Regions from separate parts of the Streptomyces sp. NPDC030862 genome, predicted to be linked through region 2. Evidence: riboswitches for the same ligand, from Rfam matches in the RefSeq annotation. Region 2 holds a riboswitch; the other holds the start of a gene.
The links. Region 2 has a riboswitch for cyclic di-AMP ahead of ACZ42X_RS29245 (M23 family metallopeptidase). Riboswitches for the same ligand answer to the same signal wherever they lie in the genome.

Region 1 (4,655 bases), on a different contig from region 2:
GATCACCACCACGTCCACCGGGCCGAGCGCGGCCAGGGGCAGCGGTACCGGGTGCAGCCGCCGGGGCCCGGCGAAGGGGAACGGCGAGCACCGCTCGCCCCACACCGGGTCGAAGAGGACGCGGACGCCGTCGATCTCCGCGAGCACGCTGGAGTGCCCGAGCCACGTCAGGCGCAGCCCGGACGCCGGGGGCCGGGCGAGGTCGGCGACGGTGGTGGGGTGCACGGGGATGGTGCCCGCCGGCGCGCGGCGCCGGCGCCCCTCCTTCTCGAAGTACGTCTTCGCGAACTCGACGGCCGAGCCGGAGGGTCTGTGCCGGGCGCCCACGGGGTTCTGGAACACCCCGTCCGCGAAGTGCGGCGAGCGGCGGATGCGCTCCAGGCGCTCCCCCGCCGGGTCCGCGCCGAAGGCGGCGGGCCACAGCGGGCGCGGCCGGGACCGCGACGGTCGCGTGGGCGTGGCGTCGGAGCCGGTCACGGCACCTCCAGGGCTCGGGCCTCCCATTATGGGCGGGGGGTGTGACAGCCGGGGGTGCGGGTCCGGCTCCCTACAGCGGCAGCAGGTCCGGGCGCTTGGCCGAGACGTGGTCGCCGGAGGATTCGCCGCGCAGGCGGCGGCCGATCCAGGGCACCAGGAACTCGCGGGCCCACTGGATGTCGTCGCGGCGCACTTCGAGGGTGCCGCGCGGCGGCAGGGGCGGCCACGGCTGGTCCGGGTCGGCGGGCACCTCCACGCCCAGGACCTGCCCGGCGCGCAGGGCGACACGGGTGTGGCCCTCGGCGGACAGGTGGAGCCGGTCCGCGTCCCAAGCCCGCCTGTCCTGGACGGTCTTGAGGGACCAGAGGTCCAGCACGGGGCAGCCGTAGCGGTCGGCGACGGCGCGCACATGGCCGTTGTACGTGGCGATCTTGCCGCGCAGATGGCGCAGTACCGGCACGCCGCGGGTGTCGAAGCCGGTCGTCACCAGCACGGTGCCGACCACCGAGGTCAGGTCGGCGACGGCCCGCTCGAAGCGCTCGGCCACGTCGTCGGGGTCGCTGCCCGGCCGGATGATGTCGTTGCCGCCCGCGCAGAAGGTCACCAGGTCCGGGGCGAGCTCCTTCGCCCGCGGGAGCTGCTCCTCGACGATCTGGTCGAGGAGCCGGCCGCGTACGGCGAGGTTCGCGTACCGGAAGTCGTCGGGCTCGGGCAGCCGGTCGGCGAGCAGCACCGCCAGGCGGTCGGCCCAGCCGACGAACGTCCCGTCGGGTCCGGGGTCTCCGACGCCCTCGGTGAAGCTGTCACCGATCGCCACGTACGACCCGAATACGTCACTGTCTCTGAAGGTCGAATCGTCTGCCACGGGAGCACATCCTGCCTCCTTCCATGTGACCTACGCGACCGTAAGGAGGGGTTGACGTAGCGTGAGATACGCCACCGGTCAAGATTCACCCAAGCCGGAATACGCCACCGCCCGGCACCGTGGGGCACGGTGCCGGGCAGGGCGGGATCGGCGGTGTGCCGACGGTGCGTCAGATCGAGACGCCGTGCTGGCGCAGGTACGCCAGCGGGTCGATGTCCGAGCCGTAGCTGGGGCTGGTGCGGATCTCGAAGTGCAGGTGCGGGCCGGTGGAGTTGCCGGTGGAGCCGGAGAGGCCGATCTGCTGGCCGCCGCTCACGCTCTGGCCGGAGGAGACGGAGAGCTGGGAGAGGTGGGCGTACTGCGAGTAGGTGCCGTCGGTGTGCTTGATGACGACCTCGTTGCCGTACGAACCGCTCCAGCCGGCCGAGACGACGGTGCCGGGACCGACGGCCTTGACGCTGGTGCCGGAGGAGGCCGCGAAGTCGACACCGGTGTGGTAGCCGGAGGACCACATGGAGCCGGAGGCGCGGTAGGGGGTGGTGATCGAGGAGTCGACCGGGGCAGTGAAGCCCGAGGCGCTGCTCTTCGGGGCGGACTGCGCCGGGGCGGCCTTGGCCGCCGGGGCCTGGGGCTTGGCCACCGGGGCCTGGGGCTTGGCGGCGGAGCGGGAGGCGCGGGCCTCGCCGCGGTCCTCGTCGGCCTTCGCCTTGGCCGGGGCGGCCTTGGCACCGAGGGTGAGCTCCATGCCCGGCAGGATCAGCGACGGGTCCTCGCCGATGACCTCGCGGTTGTCCTTGTACAGCTTCTGCCAGCCGCCCTTGACGTTCTTGTTGTGGGCGATCTTGGCGAGGTAGTCGCCGGCGACCACGGTGTACGTACGGGGCGCGGGCTTGGCGGCGGCCGGGGCGGTCTGCGCGGCGGCGACGACCTGCTGCGGAGCGGTCGCCGGCGCGGCGCTCTGCTCCGCGGCGTGCGCACCGGTGGCGCCGAGCAGCGGGAGGGCGATGGCCGCGCCACCGGTACCGGCGGCGACGAAACCACGCGTGAGCGTGCTGGACTTGGGACGGCGGTGCTTACCCTTGGCGGGCATGGCGAATTCCTCTCCGGCGCCTGCGAGGTGAGCTGTCGGGTTCGGGCTGGAGATGCCCGGCCGCGTGGTGACGCGACTTAACCCCGAGCCGGTCCCGGAATTCCGGGCTCGGCGGACTTACCTTGGGTCCCCCGCTCCTGCCACACGTGGGTGGGTGCTGAATTCCGGGCCGGCGGCAGGATTCGGCGGTCCGGCCGGATTGCGGTGACCGTAGGACAGCCGGGTCGGCGCGAACAAGCCGCCGCTTTCCCGCGTGCATTCCTTTGCGCCGTACCGCTACGGAATACCGGTCACCCTCCGTGGATTACGGATCATGAATTCCCGCCGGGTGCAGGGGAATTGTGGAAGAAGCCCGGCCACGGACGGTCACTTTTATGACGCTGCTCACGTGCCGGGGCCCATCTCCCTTTCTATCGGGGCACGTTATGCCGAACATCCCAATACGGACAGAAGCGTCATACCTCGACGAGCCGTCGCGGCGGCCGCGGCCACGGCCGCGCGGATGATTGCCCTGGGAACCCAATGTCGTATCGTCGGATCGCGACATCGTCGGCGGCCGGCGCCGACGTCAGACGCGGAGGAGTCCCCGTGACGCAGCAGGTGCCGCAGGCCCCGTCGAGCGAGCCCGATCTGTCCGGTGTGCGCAATTTCCGGGACGTGGGCGGGCTGCCGACGGTGGACGGGCTCCGCGTCCGGCACGGGCGGCTCTATCGCAGCGGGCACCTGGCGCACGCCACCGGTGAGGACGCCGTGTTCCTCGGCTCCCTCGGGCTGCACACGATCTTCGACTTCCGCAACGCCGCCGACCAGAAGCTCGAAGGCCCCGACATCGAGCTCCCCGGCGTCCGGAACGTGAACATCCCGCTCACCGACCCGGCCGACGGCGCCGAGTTCTGGCGGATGGTTCGCGACGGCGACCTCGACCAGCTGCGCTCCATCCTCGCGGACGGCCAGGCGGCGGCGCGGATGTCGGAGTCGTACCGCATGATCATCAAGGAGCGCACGGCGGAGCACAGCCGCGTGCTGCACGCCCTCGCCGAGGACAGCGTCCCGGCGCTGATGCACTGCGCGGCGGGCAAGGACCGGGCGGGGCTGTCGATCGCGGTGACGCTGCTCGCGGTCGGCGTGGAGCGGGAGGCCATCGAGGCGGACTACCTCAAGTCCAACGACCCGCACCGCCGCTACAAGGTGCACCGCAGCGACAGCTCCCCGGCCGGGATGTCGCCCGAGGTGATGGAGCTGCTCAGCCCGCTCTTCGACGCGCGCCTGGAGTACCTGGGGGCGGCCTTCGCGACGATCGAGGAGACCTGGGGCACGACCGAGCGGTACCTCTCCGAGGGCCTGAAGCTGGCGCCCGAGACGCGGGAGCGGCTGCGCGAGCGGCTCGTCGACGCGGGCTGAGCCCCGGGGCCGGGCGGGCCGCCGTCAGCCGGTGCCCAGCGCGAAGAGCAGGTACAGGAACGCCGCGAAGAGGTGGCCCGCCACCAGGTAGGCGAAGAGCCGGATGACGAGCCCGCGCGGGAACTTCACTTCGTAGGACATGGGGTTCTCCCTCTCCGGGGGTTCGTCAGCGGTGGGCGCCGGTGCCGCCGAGGCACAGGTCGGCCGCGGCGCTCCGCAGCAGCGTGTGGACGAAGAGCAGCTCGGCGCCGCGGCGGCCGGCCGCGGCGATGCGGTGCGGGGTCAGCGAGTCGAAATGCGCGCTGTCGCCCGGGTCGAGGACGTGGGCCACGTCCCCGAGCACCAGCCGCACGCGGCCCGTGAGGACGTACAGCCACTCCTCCCCCGGGTGGACGCGTACGAGATCGCCCTGCCCGGCGGCGTACGGCACCTCCACGCGCAGGGCCTGCAGGGCGCGGCCCGCGCCGCCGGCCTGGTGGTACGTCCAGCCGTCCGCCTCCACGGGCTCGGCGCGCCCGGCGCGGACGATCGGGTCGCGCTCGGGCGGCACCTCGCCGAGCAGCTCGGACACCGTCGTACCGTAGACACGGGCGAGGCCGAGGAGCATGGGCAGCGAGGGCTGGCGCCGACCGGTCTCCAGGCGGGAGAGGTGCGCGGGTGACAGCTCCGCGCGCCGGGCCGCGGACTCCAGGGTGAGGCCGCGGCGGCGGCGCAGCTCGCGCAGCCGGGGCGCGACGTCCTGCAGCGGCTCGCTCCGGTCTTCCGGTTCCGGGGACGGAGCCCCGGCAGGGGTGGTCATGCCCCCATTGCGCCAGGAAGGGA
Region 2 (4,655 bases):
CGGTCCTCGGCCTGGGTGCGCAGGGCGGCGAGGAGATCGTGCTCGCGTCGGACGCGGAGGGCGCGGACGCCGCTCTGGACCGCCTGGCGAAGCTGGTCGCCGAAGGGCTCGAAGAGCTTCCCGAGACCGTCTGATCCGTCTCGGATATCTCCGGCGCCTGCCTGATATTGCAGCGGAGTCGTATCGCCCCCGAATTCCCGGGTGATACGGCTCCGCTTTTCGTTTCGGTGAATCTTTCTGTATACGGCCTCGCTGTTAAATTCGGGCGCTCGCCGTGTTGACGCGATGTTGCGGAGTCCTCACGCGCAGCCGGTGCGCGCCGAGCGAGCGCTCGGTGTGCAGGGCGGTGAGCGCCCGGGCCCGTTCCGCGTCACCGCGCGCCACCGCGTCGACGATCGCGCCGTGCTCCGCCCACGCCTCCACGGGCGAGGCCGGCTGCTCGACCGCGTACATCCAGGCGATCTTGTGGCGCAGCTGGGTCAGCAGGGCGGTCAGGCCCGGACTGCCGGAGGCCTGGGCGAGCGTCTCGTGGAACCAGCCGCCGAGCGCCCGCAGGTCCTCCCCCTGGCCCTGGCGCGCCCGCTCCTGGCCCAGCCTGACCAGGCCCCGCAACACCTTGAGGTGCGCCTCGGTACGCCGCTGGGCCGCGCGCGCCGCACCGAGCGGCTCCAGCAGCGCCCGGACCTCCAGCAGGTCGGCCGCCTCCTGCTCGGTGGGCTCGGCGACGCACGCCCCGGCGTGGCGGCGGGTGGTGACGAAGCCCTCGGACTCCAGCGTCCGCAGGGCCTCGCGGACCGGGACGCGCGAGACGCCGTAGCGGCGCGCCAGCTGCTCCTCGGTGAGGCGGCCGCCGCGCGGGAAGACGCCGGAGACGATGTCGTCGCGAATCGCCGTGCATACCGAGTGCGCGGGAATGCGCATACCGAACCTCCGACGTAATGCGCGCGAAACAGCGTGCGTCCGACCGATGTGACGAGTGTTCAGTGACTCTATGACAACGGGACTGAATTTCCGACGCCGGGTCGAAATCCATGGATATCTTTTGGCCAATGGCCGCACGAAGAAGGCCCCGGCTCGGATGGGGAGCCGGGGCCTTCTTCGCGGAATGTGCGGGTCAGACGTTGACGCCGTGCGAGCGCAGGTACGCGACCGGGTCGATGTCGGAGCCGTACTCGGCGCTCGTGCGGGCCTCGAAGTGGAGGTGCGGACCGGAGGAGTTGCCGGTGGAGCCCGAGAGGCCGATCTGCTGGCCGGGCATGACCCGCTCGCCGACCGAGACGCTGACGGAGGAGAGGTGGCCGTACTGGGTGTACGTGCCGTCCGCCATCCGGATCACCACGTTGTTGCCGTACGCGCCGCCCCAGCCCGCCTCGACGACGGTGCCCAGGCCCACGGCGACGACCGTGGAGCCGGAGGCGGCGTGGAAGTCGACGCCGGTGTGGCTGCCGGAGGACCACATGGCGCCGCCGGTCTGGTAGCCGGTGCTGACGTACGAACCGGCGACCGGGAGCGTGAAGGAGTTCAGGCGCTTGCGCTCGGCCTCGCGGGCGGCGCGCTCCTCCGCCTCGCGGGCGGCCTTGACGCGGGCCTCGGCCTTGCGCTTGGCCTCGGCTTCGGCCTCGGCCTGGGCGGCGGCGCGGGCGGCGGCCTCCTCGGCCTCGCGCTCCTGCGCCTCGGCCTGGGCGTCCACGCTCTCGGCGAGCGTGTCGGTGATGACCGCCTGGTTGAGGCCGGTGTCCTCCAGTGCGCGGACGTCCGCGTCGGCGGCGAGCGCCGGGGAAGCGAGGGTTCCGATGACGCCGGTGGTGGCGATGGCCGCCACGCCGGCGACGTGTGCGCTCTTACGGCTCAGGCGGCTCGGGGCACGGTGCTTCCCGGTGGCACGGGTGAACGCCATTCGGTGGCTGATCCTTTCCTTCCTTCTCGCCTACCGGGTTAGCTGACGGGTTCGGAGCAGGAAGGTCTCCTACGGGCCCCTCCGCACGGATGCGAAGGCGTCCGATTCACCCCAGGGACTTCGTGTGGGTCCCCGGCTCCCCGGGCTCGCGCCCGATGGGGATTCGGCGATGGCTGCCCGGTGCCGCGGATGCGGCGGGTACGGCGGGCGGACAGCGCATCAGACGCTAAGCGGCTGATCTTTCAATCACCAAACGGACACGGTTTTTTGTAGCGCACGCCACAGGGCAGACACGTAACCTCCGCAACAAAACGGACATGTGGCGGGCCGGGGTGCAGACAGCGGAACCCCGGCATCCGTGCGGATGCCGGGGTTCCGGAGGTGACGCGCGGCCGACCCGCCGTCAATCAGCCGCTGACGACGCTGACTTCACCGATACCGAGCGCCTCGACCGGCTCCTTGATCTGCGCGGCATCGCCGACGAGCACCGTGACGAGACGGTCCACCGGGAAGGCGCTGACGACCGCGGCCGTGGCCTCCACCGTCCCGGTCTCGGCCAGGCGCGCGTACAACCGCGCCTGGAAGTCGTCCGGGAGGTGCTGCTCGACCTGGTCGGCGAGGGTGCCCGCGACCGAGGCCGCCGTCTCGTACTTGAGCGGGGCGACGCCCACGAGGTTCTGCACGGCGACGTCCCGCTCGGCGTCGGTCAGGCCCTCGGCGGCGAGGGTGCGCAGCACCTTCCACAGGTCGTCGAGCGCCGGGCCGGTGTTGGGGGTGTCGACGGAGCCGCTGATGGCGAGCATCGAGGCGCCGTTGCCCTCGGGACCGGAGCGGAGCACCTGGCCGAAGGCCCGTACGCCGTAGGTGTAGCCCTTCTCCTCACGCAGGACGCGGTCCAGGCGCGAGGTCAGGGTGCCGCCCAGGCAGTAGGTGCCGAGCACCTGTGCCGGCCACACGCGGTCGTGCCGGTCGGAGCCGATGCGGCCGATCAGCAGCTGCGTCTGCACGGCGCCGGGGCGGTCGACGATGACGACGCGGCCCGTGTCGTCGGCCGTGACGGGCGGGACGGGGCGGGGCTCGGCGGTGTCACCGGTCCAGGCGCCGAGGGTGTCGGCGAGCACCGCGTCGAGGTCGACGTCCGTGAGGTCGCCGACGACGATCGCGGTGGCCGTGGCGGGCCGGACATGGGCCTCGTAGAAGGCCCGTACGGCCGCGGAGTCGATGCGCTCCACCGTCTCCAGGGTGCCCTGGCGGGGGCGGGACATCCGGGAGTCGGCCGGGAACAGCTCCTTGGAGAGCTGCATGGCGGCGCGGCGCGCCGGGTTGGCGATCTCGTGCGGGATCTCGTCGAGCCGGTTGCGCACCAGGCGCTCGACCTCGCTGTCGGCGAAGGCGGGCGCGCGCAGGGCGTCGGCGACCAGGCCGAGAGCCTTGGCCAGCCGGGAGACCGGGACCTCCAGGGAGACGCGTACGCCGGGGTGGTCGGCGTGTGCGTCGAGCGTGGCGCCGCAGCGCTCCAGCTCGGCGGCGAACTCCTCCGCCGAGTACTTGTCGGTGCCCTCGGACAGCGCCCGGGCCATGATCGTGGCGACACCGTCCAGGCCCTCGGGCTCGGCCTCCAGGGGCGCGACGAGGGAGATCTCGACGGCCACGACCTGCTGGCCGGGGCGGTGACAGCGCAGCACGGTCAGGCCGTTGGGCAGGGTGCCGCGCTCGGGGGCGGGGAAGGCCCAGGGCCTGGCGGTGCCGGGCTCGGGCTGCGGGTGGAACTTCATGGACGTCAGGGACACAGCGGCGTCGCTCACTGGTCGGCCCCCTCTTCTTCCTCGCTGCGGTCGGCGTCGCTCTGGTCGGTGTCGCTGTCGGCGGCCTCGCCCTGATCACCGTTGACGGGCTCGTAGACCAGTACGGCCCTGTTGTCCGGGCGCAACCGGGCCTGGGCCACGGCCTGCACCTCCTCGGCGGTGACGTCCAGGACGCGCTGGACGGCGGTGAGCGCGAGCTGCGGGTCGCCGAACAGCACGGCGAACCGGCACAGCTCGTCCGCGCGGCCGGCGACCGTGCCGAGCCGGTCCAGCCATTCGCGCTCCAGCTGGGCCTGGGCCCGCTCCATCTCCTCGGGCGTCGGGCCCTCGGCGGCGAACCGGGCCAGCTCCTCGTCGACCGCGGCCTCGATGTCCGGCACCTCGACGCCGCCGGACGTCTTCACGTCCAGCCAGCCCATGGAGGGGGCCCCGGCGAGGCGCAGCAGGCCGAAGCCGGCGGTCACGGCCGTACGGTCGCGACGCACCAGGCGGTTGTGGAGGCGGGACGACTCGCCGCCGCCGAGGACGGTCAGCGCCAGGTCGGCGGCGTCGCACTCGCGCGTGCCGTCGTGCGGCAGGCGGTAGGCGGCCATCAGCGCGCGGGCCGGGACGTCCTCCACGATGACCTCGCGCAGCTGCTCGCCGATGACGTCGGGGAGCGTGCCGTCACGCGGCGGCTGCTTGCCGTCGTGGGCCGGGATGGAGCCGAAGTACTTCTCGATCCACGCGAGCGTCTGCTCGGGGTCGATGTCGCCGACGACGGACAGCACGGCGTTGTTCGGCGCGTAGTACGTACGGAAGAAGTTCCGCGCGTCCTCCAGGGTGGCGGCGTCGAGGTCCGCCATGGAGCCGATCGGCGTGTGGTGGTAGGGGTGGCCCTGCGGGAAGGCGAGGGCGGTGAGCCGCTCGAAGGCGGTGCCGTACGGGACGTTGTCGTACCGCTGGCGGCGCTC

Region 1: it holds a riboswitch for cyclic di-AMP, as region 2 does, so the genes downstream of both, ACZ42X_RS02530 (M23 family metallopeptidase) here and ACZ42X_RS29245 (M23 family metallopeptidase) in region 2, are expected to answer to the same signal.

Annotation. Positions count from the first base shown of each region.
Region 1 covers NZ_JBVIEN010000001.1:548,591-553,245, forward strand. Annotated here, with positions in the region: gene ACZ42X_RS02520 (MBL fold metallo-hydrolase) at 1-477, opposite strand, end outside; gene ACZ42X_RS02525 (SGNH/GDSL hydrolase family protein) at 548-1,342, opposite strand; gene ACZ42X_RS02530 (M23 family metallopeptidase) at 1,512-2,432, opposite strand; cyclic di-AMP (ydaO/yuaA leader) riboswitch at 2,437-2,595, opposite strand; gene ACZ42X_RS02535 (tyrosine-protein phosphatase) at 3,021-3,833, shown strand; gene ACZ42X_RS02540 (DUF6126 family protein) at 3,858-3,974, opposite strand; gene ACZ42X_RS02545 (helix-turn-helix domain-containing protein) at 4,000-4,632, opposite strand.
Region 2 covers NZ_JBVIEN010000012.1:108,894-113,548, reverse strand. Annotated here, with positions in the region: gene ACZ42X_RS29255 (HPr family phosphocarrier protein) at 1-134, shown strand, start outside; gene ACZ42X_RS29250 (GntR family transcriptional regulator) at 256-921, opposite strand; gene ACZ42X_RS29245 (M23 family metallopeptidase) at 1,115-1,897, opposite strand; cyclic di-AMP (ydaO/yuaA leader) riboswitch at 1,911-2,076, opposite strand; gene ACZ42X_RS29240 (M16 family metallopeptidase) at 2,305-3,672, opposite strand; gene ACZ42X_RS29235 (M16 family metallopeptidase) at 3,699-4,655, opposite strand, start outside.